2 regions of the Listeria marthii genome follow, and region 1 is predicted to be linked to the other one. Evidence: predicted binding sites of a transcription regulator. Region 1 holds the regulator's gene; the other holds the start of a gene.
The links. Region 1 encodes LexA, which represses DNA repair genes until DNA is damaged. Its sites were predicted from a motif close to CGAACATATGTTCG; they were not measured.
Positions count from the first base shown of each region.

Region 1 (6,199 bases):
AAATACAGATAAATATGAAATAATAGACGGGTTTCATCGTTACACTATTATGACGACTTCCAAACGGATTCGAGAACGAGAAAATGAGTTCCTACCAGTAGTCATTTTAGAAAAAGATACCGTGAACCGAATGGCATCAACTATCCGTCATAATCGTGCGCGTGGGTTTCATAACGTAGAACTAATGTCGAATATCGTTAGCGAACTAACAGATAGCGGCATGTCCGATAGTTGGATTATGAAAAATATCGGAATGGATGCCAATGAAATCTTACGCTTAAAACAAGTGAGCGGACTTGCTCACCTCTTCCTAGATAAAGAATTCAGCCAAGCACCTGATTAATTTAAGAAAAGAGGAACAAACATGAAAGAAAATAAATATGATGACAAACATTTTTTTGAACAATATAGCCAAATGCCCCGCTCCAAAGAAGGTTTAAAAGCCGCTGGAGAATGGCATGAATTTAAAAAACTACTCCCTGATTTCCATCAAAAAGTAGTCCTTGATTTAGGCTGCGGATTTGGCTGGCACTGTATTTACGCAGCTGAGCATGGCGCAAAAAAAGTCCTCGGCATCGATTTATCCGAACGAATGCTAGCCGAAGCAAAACAAAAGACAACCTCACCCGTGGTCCATTATGCGCAAAAAGCAATGGAAGATATCGACATCGAACCAGAAACTTACGATATCGTCCTAAGCTCCCTTGCCCTTCACTACGTAGCTTCCTTTAACGACATCTGTCAAAAGGTGTACACTAACTTAAAAACGGGTGGCTCCTTTATTTTCTCTGTAGAGCATCCCGTATTTACAGCGGATGGTCGCCAAGATTGGTATACAGATGACGCTGGTAACAAACTGCACTGGCCAGTTGATCGCTATTTTAACGAATCGATTCGCACAAGTCATTTCCTTGGTGAAGATGTCCAAAAATACCATCGCACCCTCACCACCTATATCCAAACACTGCTACAAAATGGCTTCCAACTTAATAGCGTCATCGAACCAGAACCAGCTCCTGAGTTAAAAGATTTACCAGAAATGCAGGATGAATACCGCCGCCCAATGATGTTGATTATATCTGCGACTAAAAACTAATAAAAAACCCCTTCTATCTAATTAGAAGGGGCTTTACTTTGTTAAAAAAATTATTTCTTAGCTTTTTTTGGTTTTTCTTTTTCTTGCTGTTTGTTCATTGCGCTCATCATTTGATTGATTTTCTTTTGTGATGGTTTTTGACCCATTTGCGCCATCATCATTTGTAACATTTGTTCGTTAATTGGCGGATTGTTTTTTAAATAGCTCATCATGTAACGTCTTGCAATAAAGAATCCTCCCGCAAGACCAGCTAGTAAACAAATAATGCCGACAAGAATGTAAATCCACATAGTCTCTTTTCTCCTCCTTGAAACAAAATCCTCTTTTATTGTACTTGATTTATATTAAACAGACAATACTTTTCAAGAAAACATATCATCTAGATCAATTTATCAATAAAAGCTGCAAACAACCTCGTAATTATAACATTAATGGCATCACTGCGCAATCTATAAAAGCATAAAAAAACAGACCGCTCTAGAAAAACTAGCAACGGTCTGATTGTTTAATTAAAGTGATTTTACTGTATTAACGACGTTTTCTACAGTAAAGCCGTAATTCTTAATTACTGTTTCGCCTGGAGCAGAAGCACCAAATTTGTCGATTCCAATAACTTTTCCATCTAAACCAACATAGCGTTCCCATCCAAAGCTAGCTCCCATTTCAACTGCTACACGTTTTCTAACAGCATTTGGTAGAACACTTTCTTTGTATTCTGCAGATTGTTGTTCAAATAGATCAAATGATGGCACACTTACAACCGATACATCTGTTCCTTGTGCTTGAAGTTCTTTTTGCGCTTCCACAGCTAGGTTAACTTCAGAACCACTTGCAAGAATAATCGCAGCTGGAACGTCACCTTTCGCCGGTGAGATAACATAAGCACCTTTTTTAACGCCTTCTGCAGTTAATTTAGCAGAATTTGGTAACGTTGGTAAGCCTTGACGAGTAAGCACAAGTACGTGCGGAGTAGATGTAGATGTGATTGCTAGTTTCCAAGCCTCAACTACTTCATTTCCATCAGCCGGACGGATAACAGAAAGTCCTGGCATTGCACGTAAGCTTGCAAGTTGTTCGACTGGCTCATGTGTCGGGCCATCTTCCCCAACTGCAATACTATCATGTGTCATAACGTACGTTACAGGTAAATGTTGGATAGCGGATAAACGAATCGCCGCACGAACGTAATCAGAGAATACGAAGAATGTTCCGCCGTATACTTGTAATCCGCCGTGAAGTGCCATACCGTTTAATGCAGCACCCATTGCAAATTCACGCACACCAAACCAAATGTTTCTTTCAGCTGGAGTTGCTTTTGTAAATTCGCCATCTGTTTTAATCGTTGTATTATTAGAACCAGCAAGGTCAGCTGATCCACCAAAAATAGTTGGAACTCTCCCCGCTAATGCATTGATAACTTCCCCACTTGAAGCACGACTAGCAAGCGCTTTGGAATCATCATAAACTGGTAAATCTGCATCCCAATCAGCTGGTAACTTATGATTTAAGCTATCTTCTAATTGTTGCGCAAGTTCTGGGTATTTAGCTTTATAAGAAGCAAATAATTCATTCCATGCAGCTTCTTCTTTTTCACCACGTTCGCCAATTGTTTCTTTAAAGCGAGCTGTAACTTCTTCAGGAACAAAGAATTTTTCTTCGTAGTTCCAACCGTAAGCTTTTTTCGCAGCTAAAATGCCTTCATCACCAAGAGGAGCACCGTGCACTTTGCTAGTACCTTCATTAGGAGCACCAAAACCAATGACAGTTTTCACTTCAATCATAGTTGGTTGTGAAGTATTTTGTTTCGCTTTTTCAATTGCAGCTAAAATTTCAGTTGTATCGTTACCATCTTTTACTAATAAATGTTCCCAACCATAAGCTTCAAAGCGTTGTTTTACATTTTCAGAGAAAGATTTGTCTAAATCACCATCTAGAGAAATATCATTGGAATCATATAAAACGACTAATCTTCCTAATTGTTGGTGACCTGCGTAAGAAGCCGCTTCTGAAGCAACACCTTCCATTAAGTCGCCATCTCCACATAATGCATAAGTATAATGGTCTACCACAGGGAAACCATCTTTATTATATTTTGCTTCCAAATGTCTTTCTGCCATAGCCATACCAACTGCCATCGCGATACCTTGACCAAGCGGGCCAGTAGTTGCATCTACGCCATCAGTATAACGATATTCCGGGTGACCTGGAGTTTTACTTTCCCATTGACGGAAGTTTTTAAGATCTTCTAATTCTAATTTAAATCCACTTAAATGTAATAAACTATATAAAAGCATCGAACCATGTCCTGCAGAAAGTACAAAACGGTCTCGATTGAACCAATGTGAATTCTTAGGATTTGTTTTTAAAACACGCGACCAGAGCGCATAAGCCATTGGTGCGGCTCCCATTGGTAATCCTGGATGACCAGAATTTGCTTTTTGAATTGCGTCCATTGATAAAGTACGAATTGTATTGACTGCTAAACTATCTGTGTTATCGAACAAATGAAACATCCTCTCTTCAATATAATTTTAACTACTTTTAATAATAAGCCTAAAAAACAATTTACACAACTAATAATTGCTTTAAATTGCTTAATTGATTGGTATTTTTGTTCATTTGCTCGAAAATGTTTATTTGGTATTAATTATTGGTTCTTATTTTTTCTGAGTTGTTTTACTTTGTGCGGTGTTACATCTTTTCCATTCGGGTCAATAATTGTCGTATTCTCAATCGTACCTTTCATATGGGTACGAAATGATTTTATATACTCTTTGCGTAATTTATCTTGCTCTACTTTTTCTGCGGCAGTTAAAGTTCCCGCTTTTTTCTTTTTAGAAAGTTCATTGATACGATCTATTTTAGCTTTTTCTAGCATAATACTTCATCCTTTTCTTCAAAATTATAAAAAATAAGAAAGCAGCAAAAAACGCTACTTTCTACTATTATATCATAAATGGCCACTAAATCGACCTTACTGGTTTGCTAATTGAATCGTGCTGTCACTCTTTAACAACTTTGTTTTGTGGACTGGAATTACAACAGAATCCCCAGCTTCTACATGACCATCCGAAAGATTATTTTCTTTTTCTACCCAGGAAACGAAGTCCGCTTTAGCCATATCACTCTTACCTGCGTATTTGTCTGCTATCGCCCATAATGAGTCACCTTCATTTACATTTACTTCTGAATAGTCTTTTCCCCCGCCAACTACTGTACACATTAAAATAATCCCCAGAACGATGCAAGTAAGTACAAATATAATAGAAACATAAAATTTATCCCAAATTAATTTCAAAGTCATTAATAATCCCTCCAAAAAGAATGTATGTTCGCTTTTCTATATTATAGAACAACTGTTCGCACTTGTCAATAAAAAAACGAACCTTTGTTTGCATATTGGGTTTTCTTTTGCTATACTTGAATTATAAAATAACCATTAATTCAATGAGGTGAAACCATGAAAATATCTAAACGCCAACAAGATATATATGAATTTATTAAATCAGAAGTAAAAGAAAAAGGTTATCCACCTTCCGTACGGGAAATTGGTGAAGCTGTTGGTCTCGCTTCCAGCTCAACTGTTCATGGACATTTAGCTCGCCTTGAAGGTAAAGGCCTAATTAGACGTGACCCAACAAAGCCTCGTGCGATTGAAATATTATCTTTAGAAGATGAAGCGGAAACGCCTAATGTAGTAAATATTCCTATTATCGGTAAGGTTACAGCCGGAATGCCTATTACCGCGGTTGAAAACATTGACGAATACTTCCCACTACCAGAATACATGGCAGCTGGTGAAACCAATGTCTTTATGTTAGAAATCGACGGTGAAAGTATGATTAACGCCGGAATTCTCGATGGCGACAAAGTAATCGTTAGACAACAAAGTTCTGCAATAAACGGCGAAATCGTGGTTGCAATGACCGACGAAAACGAAGCAACCTGTAAACGTTTCTATAAAGAAGCGAATCATTTTAGATTACAACCTGAGAATGATGCGCTAGAACCTATCCTTTTAAATAACGTAACTATTCTTGGTAAAGTAATCGGGCTTTATAGAGATATTCGCTAATTTCATTGATTAGAACAGGTGGGTGTTAGCTTGATTTATTTTGAAACCGAACGACTTATTGCAAGAGATTATATCGCAAGTGATTACCTTCCTTTTAGTCAACTGAACGCAGATAAAGAAGTGATGAAATACTTCCCAGCTCTATTAACTACAAAAGAAAGCGACGCACTGCTAGATAGAAATCAAAAAGAACTAACTTCACTCGGATACGGCCTTTTTGCAATCGAAGAAAAATCTACTGGAGAATTCATTGGATTTACTGGATTTCATGAGGCTACTTTCGAAGCAGATTTTACACCTTGTATCGAAATTGGTTGGCGTTTAAAAAAGACAGTGTGGAATCAAGGCTATGCTACAGAAGCTGCACTAGGCGCAATTGCATATGCTAACGAGCACACCTCGATTGAGGAAATATATAGTTTCACAGCAACATTAAATAAGCCTTCAGAACAAGTAATGAAAAAAATCGCCTTAACTAAAATAGCTACTTTCAATCATCCAGCCTTAGTAAATGGAGATCCACTTTGACCACATGTTCTTTATAAGGCATAAAAAATCCCTGTACAATTGGTGTACAGGGATTTTTTAGTTCCAAATTAACAAGGAAATATAGAGACCCACAAGCGTAATAAATAATACTGGTATCGTTATTACAATGCCAATTTTAAAGTAGGAACCCCAGCTTATCTTTATACCTTTCTGAGCCAACACATGTAACCAAAGTAAAGTTGCAAGTGACCCAATTGGTGTTATTTTCGGCCCCAAGTCAGATCCGATAACATTGGCGTATACCAATGCTTCTTTCATCACTCCAGTAAACGAAGTATGATCAATCGCTAGCGCATTTATCATCACAGTAGGCAAGTTATTCATGACAGAAGATAGTATCGCAGCAATAAAGCCCATTCCAATCGTACCAGCAAATAGGCCGAAATTAGCGACATAAGAAATAACTTCTGCTAATAATTTGGTGATTCCTGCATTTTGCAGACCATACACCACCACATACATCCCCACGGAGAAAAATA
Region 1 covers NZ_JAASWB010000003.1:400,923-407,121, forward strand. Annotated here, with positions in the region: gene HCJ55_RS07340 (IbrB-like domain-containing protein) at 1-343, shown strand, start outside; gene HCJ55_RS07345 (class I SAM-dependent methyltransferase) at 365-1,096, shown strand; gene HCJ55_RS07350 (YneF family protein) at 1,147-1,386, opposite strand; gene tkt (transketolase) at 1,606-3,600, opposite strand; gene HCJ55_RS07360 (DUF896 domain-containing protein) at 3,744-3,974, opposite strand; gene yneA (cell division suppressor protein YneA) at 4,071-4,400, opposite strand; gene lexA (transcriptional repressor LexA) at 4,557-5,171, shown strand; gene HCJ55_RS07375 (GNAT family N-acetyltransferase) at 5,202-5,699, shown strand; gene HCJ55_RS07380 (arsenic transporter) at 5,757-6,199, opposite strand, start outside.

Region 2 (6,199 bases), on a different contig from region 1:
GCTAATGTCGTCGTTTGGAGTAAAGTAGGGTGTCACTATTGTAAAGATGTGAAAGATTATTTAACCGAGCAAAAAATTGTCTTCCAAGATATCGACGTCACCGAACATGACTATTTACGTGAAGTATTACAAGCCAAATACGGCATTCGCCATGTTCCAGTCGTAGAAATCGGCGACATTGAAAAAGGTACGTATCACGCAGTTACCGAAATCGGCATCGATTATTTAGAAAAAGCCTTATTTGAAAAGGAGGAAGTAAAATGACTAGAAAAGAAACGATCCAGTTTGGCGCAATTATCCATGGTGTTGGCGGAACAACAGACGGTTGGCGCCACCCAGACATCAACCCTGCAGCAAGCACCGACTTAGATTTCTATAAGACACGCGCCAAAATTGCCGAACAAGGGCTATTTAGTTTTGTCTTTATTGCAGATGGTCTTTTTATTTCCGAAAAATCGATTCCGCATTTTCTTAACCGTTTTGAACCGATTACGATTTTATCCGCATTAGCTGAGTCTACGGAAAATATCGGCCTTGTTGGGACCTTTTCAACATCATTCACAGAACCATTTACACTTGCAAGACAACTCTCTTCGCTCGATCACATTAGTGGTGGCCGTGCGGGGTGGAATTTAGTTACTTCTCCGCAAGAAGGTGCCGCGCGAAACCATAGCAAGAAAAATCTCCCAACCCACAGCGATCGTTACACCATTGCAGCAGAACATTTAAAAGTGGTTCGCGGACTTTGGAATTCTTGGGAAGAAGATGCGTTCACTTATAATAAAGAAACCGGCGAATTTTTTAATCCCGAGAAATTACATCGCTTAAATCATCAAGGCGATTATTTCCAAGTCGAAGGTCCGTTAAATATCGGGCGCTCCAAACAAGGCGAGCCAGTCGTTTTCCAAGCCGGCGCATCTAGTACAGGACGGGATTTCGCTGCTCAAAATGCAGAAGCCATTTTTACTCATTCAGATTCGTTGGAAGAAGCTGTCGAATTTTATCGAGATGTAAAAGCACGTGCTGAAAAAGCTGGCAGAAATGCAGCGGAAATCCGGATTTTCCCGGGAATTAGCCCGATAGTTGCCGATACTTTGGAAGAAGCAGAAGCTAAATATACCGAATTTGCCAATCTTATTCCAATCGAAAACGCCGTCACTTATCTGGCACGCTATTTCGATGACTATGATTTAAGCCAATTCGATTTGGATGAGCCATTCCCAGACCTTGGCGATATTGGCAAAAATGCTTTTCAAAGTACGACAGATCGAATCAAAAAAGAAGCCAAAGAACGTCAGCTAACCCTTCGCCAAGTAGCGACCGAAGCAGCGACACCAAAAACACCTTTCATCGGAACGAAGGAACAAGTCGCCGATTTAATCGAAGTTTGGTTCCAAAATGAGGCCGCAGATGGCTTTATTATCGCATCTGACATTCCTGGAACATTTGAAACTTTTGTTGAACAAGTTATTCCTCTTTTACAAAGTCGAGGTTTGTACCGAAACGAGTATCCAGCCACGACATTAAGAGGCAATCTCGGCTTAACAATACCTCAAAATAAACGAGCTGTTGAAACTAAATAATAGAAAGAAAACGGAGCGCCTTTGAGGAAGCTTCGTTTTTTTGTTACAATAAAAGAAAAAAGGAGCTAAACCATGCGCTTAGATAAATTATTGTCCCATACAGGTTTCGGGAGTCGTAGAGAAGTGAAACCACTACTTAAATCCGGGGCAGTTGTCGTTAATGGCACAATCCAGAAAGATAGCAAAACACAAGTGAATCCGGACAAAGATCAAGTAACCGTCCACGGAACCCCAGTCGTTTACCAAGAATTCGTCTATTTCATGCTCCACAAACCACAAAATGTCGTGAGTGCAACCGAGGATAATGTGTCAGAAACCGTCATCGATTTGCTTGCCCAAGAAGACACGCTCACTGATCCGTTTCCAGTCGGCCGGCTAGACAAAGATACAGAAGGCTTACTGATTATTACGAATGACGGCACACTCGCACACAATTTACTCTCACCAAAAAAGCATATCGATAAAACCTACTATGCTAAAATTGATGGCGATGTTACTGCCACTGATGTAGAAGCTTTCGCAGCAGGAATCGAACTCGACGACGGCTACACTTGCAAACCCGCACGCCTAGAAATTATCACGCCAAACGAAATAAAAGTAACTATCCAAGAAGGCAAATTCCATCAAGTAAAAAGAATGTTCGCCGCCCGTGGCAAAACAGTCAGTTATTTAAAACGAATTTCGATGGGTAATTTACAATTAGACGAGTCGCTTGAACTTGGCGAATACCGCCCATTAACTGAAACCGAATTAGCTATTCTTCAAAACAAATAAACCTAAACGAAAATTTTCTTCCTAAAAAGAAGTGGATTTTCGTTTTTTAGTTTGCAAAAGAAAGCATTTACATATATAATAAACATGTGTTTGAAATTAAAACAAAAGTTTGGAATGGAGGTGCATTATATCGTGGAGAATAATAAAGCGAAAATGAACGAAAAGGAAGAGATAATTTTCAATTCCATCCGTAAAAATCCTTACATTTCTCAACAAGAACTTGCTGATATACTTGATTTATCAAGACCGACAGTAGCGAACCTGATTTCTGGCCTGATTAAAAAAGGTCGTATTTTAGGAAAAGCCTATATTTTAAATGAGGCAAAACAAATCGTTTGCATAGGCGGAGCGAATGTCGATCGGAAGTTTTACATTAAAGACAAGGCCCAACTGGCTACATCTAATCCAGTGCGCTCAACGCAAAGTGCTGGCGGAGTTGCTAGAAATGTCGGTGAAAACCTCGGCCGCCTTGGCAAAGAAGTTATATTACTCACTGCTTGTGGAACAGACTCCGACTGGGAAGCTGTCAAAAATGCCAGTAATACATATATGAACTTAGATTATGTCACGGCATTCCCAAGCATCGCAACAGGTTCTTATACAGCAGTACTCGAAAACAACGGAGATCTGCTCGTTGCATTAGCGGACATGGATGCATACGACCACTTAACCCCAGATGTACTTGCAAAAAATGAAGGCTTGCTGAGTCAAGCGAGTGCCATCATTGCTGATTTAAATTGTCCAAAAGAAACATTAGAATATCTTGGCAGTTTCGCCGAGATTAATTCCAGCCCTTTGGTCCTAGTTCCCGTGTCTTCACCAAAAATGTCTCATTTACCAGAAAGTCTTGATCACGTGACTTGGCTAATCTGCAACCGAGATGAATCAGAAACGCACCTAGGAATGACTATCGAAAACGACGAAGACTGGCGCTTAGCTGCACAAAAATGGTTAGATCTAGGCGTGAAAAATGTCATCGTCACAAATGGCAGTAAAGGTGCAGTTGCAGCAAACAAAGCAGAAGGTATCATTTTTGAACCAGCAATTGTGATTGAAAATATTGTAGATGTTACTGGAGCGGGAGACGCATTTTGCTCCGCGGTTATCTACGCATGGTTAGAAGGAAAAGCGTTACAAGAAATTTTAAAAGCGGGGAGTGTAAATGCTGCACGAACACTCGAATCTGAGTACACTGTTCGTCAAAATTTATCCACATCCCAACTACAAAAAGATCTGGAGGAATTCAAATGAAAAATTATCTATCATTATCCGAAGAAGTAAAACAAGCAAAAGCAGAAGGAAAAGCTATCGTAGCCTTAGAATCAACTATTATCTCTCACGGTATGCCTTACCCACAAAACGTGGAAATGGCGCGCGACGTGGAACAAATTATTCGCGATAACGGCGCAGTACCAGCAACAATCGCATTAATCGACGGGAAAATTAAAATCGGACTTTCCAACGAAGAATTAGAACTATTCGCTAAAAGTAGCAATGTAGCAAAAGTTTCTCGTCGTGATATCGGCTATCTTATTGCAACGAAACAATTAGGTGCAACAACTGTAGCAGCAACAATGATTTGTGCTGAATTAGCAGAAATTGGCATCTTCGTAACTGGCGGAATCGGCGGCGTTCACCGTGGTGCCGAAACAACAATGGACGTTTCAGCTGACTTAGAAGAATTAGCAAAAACAAATGTTGCCGTAGTTTGTGCCGGAGCTAAATCAATCCTAGACTTAAACTTAACAATGGAGTACCTAGAAACGAAAGGCGTTCCAGTAATTGGTTACCAAACAGACGTACTTCCTGCATTTTACACACGTTCAAGTGATGTAGAATTAACGTTACGTGCAGATGCTCCAGAAGTTATCGCAGAATCCCTTAAAGCAAAATGGGATCTTCAAATCGAAGGTGGCGCAGTAATTACAAATCCTATTCCAGAAGAATTCGCGATGGATGAAAAAGTAATTAACGATGTTATCCAAACTGCTCTTAAAGAAGCAGAAGAAAACCACATCCACGGAAAAGATGTTACACCATTCCTACTTGGTAAAGTAAAAGAGCTAACAGATGGTAAGAGCCTTGAAGCAAACATCGAACTTGTAAAACACAATGCATTAATCGGCACACAAATCGCCGTAGCATACCAAAACATCTAATAATTACAGAGCTGTCGCCTACATATGGTGGCAGCTTTTTATGTTAAAATGAATGTAAAAATAAAGGAGGAAATCTAAATGATAGCAGTAAGCGCTTGTCTAGCCGGAATCGCCTGTAGATACGATGGAAAAGATAAAGAAATTACCAAAATAAAGCAAATGGTTGAAAACGGCGAAGCAATTCCTTTTTGTCCAGAAGTTATAGGTGGCCTGCCAACACCGAGGTTTCCAGCAGAAATAGTAGGTGGAGACGGTGAAGATGTCTGGTTAGGCCGTGCCAAAGTCATGGATAATCAAGGAACAGATGTGACAGAAGAATACAAATACGGAGCGAGCATCACATTAGCTAAAATGAATGAACTTGGAATAACACAAATAATTATGAAGGAAAAAAGCCCATCTTGCGGTAGCTGTGCTATTTACGACGGCACCTTCTCTGGAAAAATAAAAGACGGTACCGGCGTAGCAGCAGCTCTTTTTCAAATGAACGGAATAAAAATTATTTCAGAGTTTACGATTTAAAGTGCAAGCGAACCCATTGGATCCCAAGGTTTTAACGCTATCGGCTCTTGATTAAAAGCCTCAATCAATTTTTCGGATAAATATTTTTTATGGACCACTACTTGGAATGTGAACTCATCCATCCAAGCATCACTAGCAACAAAATATCCTTTATTACCAATCGATTCTCCCCAGCTATTTTCCACTTTCCAGCGATTTACCTCACCACCGGCAACATTCACACCAGTAAGAACCATCGCATGTGTAAGCATACTGTGTTTATAATCAAGGCGCTCTGCTTTTGTCATCGCAGTTTTAAATCCAAAAGTCTGATTTAGCAAGAAAATATCTGTATCCATAATACCAGTAGTTTTTTCTGAAAGTTGACCAACATCACAGCCAAACCAAACAGTTTCACCGTCTTTGATTTGATCAGCGGCGGCTTTTTTTAATACAGCCATTTCTACATTCAAATATTTAATTGGTGTCCCATTTACAATGTTTCCTAAATAATCGACTGTGAAAGCTTGGTTAAAAGGTTTATCCTTTGTCGGTGCATTAATAAGTGGAATATAGTCTTTCAAATCCATATCTACATAACGCGCATAAAAGTCTTTAGGCGTAATCTGTAAATCCTGCTTAAATTCATTGTCCTTATTTCGATACTCAAAATCGAATACTTTAGGCGGTTCACCAAGAGTCATTACCAAAAGCTGATAAACTTCCGCAAGCATTTCTTCTTTCAAACTGGCAGTATCTTTCTTTTCAGTGACAGCTTTTCTCAAAATAACCGCATCCGTGCGAAGTCTTTCATTTAATAAATGATTTAAATCAGCTGACTTGCTGCTTTGGAACGTTTCAGGCATAGCGGACTTTGGAACAACCCCGTATTTTTCAATAATCGAAACTAGCATATCCCACTGACCACCATCTTGCTGCGGTGTATCAAGCAACCACGAAACTAAGCGACTATCTTCATCCTCATTAGCTGTTTCAATAATATTCTCTAAAAAATAATTAGCTTTCTCAAGTTTGTCCCAAAAGTTAGTATAATTCTGCGACAATTCAAAGTCCTTCAAACCAAGTGTTCCGTTCAGTTTATGACGAAACGTATTTAATGCTGCAAACATCCAACATCTTCCACTTTGTTGTTGATTGGAAACTTTATCTGTAGTAACTTCA
Region 2 covers NZ_JAASWB010000001.1:484,384-490,582, reverse strand. Annotated here, with positions in the region: gene HCJ55_RS02495 (glutaredoxin family protein) at 1-264, shown strand, start outside; gene HCJ55_RS02500 (LLM class flavin-dependent oxidoreductase) at 1-5, shown strand, start outside; gene HCJ55_RS02490 (LLM class flavin-dependent oxidoreductase) at 261-1,583, shown strand; gene HCJ55_RS02485 (pseudouridine synthase) at 1,656-2,357, shown strand; gene HCJ55_RS02480 (carbohydrate kinase) at 2,490-3,608, shown strand; gene HCJ55_RS02475 (pseudouridine-5'-phosphate glycosidase) at 3,605-4,516, shown strand; gene HCJ55_RS02470 (2-thiouracil desulfurase family protein) at 4,595-5,038, shown strand; gene pepC (aminopeptidase C) at 5,035-6,199, opposite strand, start outside.
Region 2: a site for LexA is predicted at 2,456-2,469, ahead of HCJ55_RS02480 (carbohydrate kinase). Genes of this name have one in related genera too.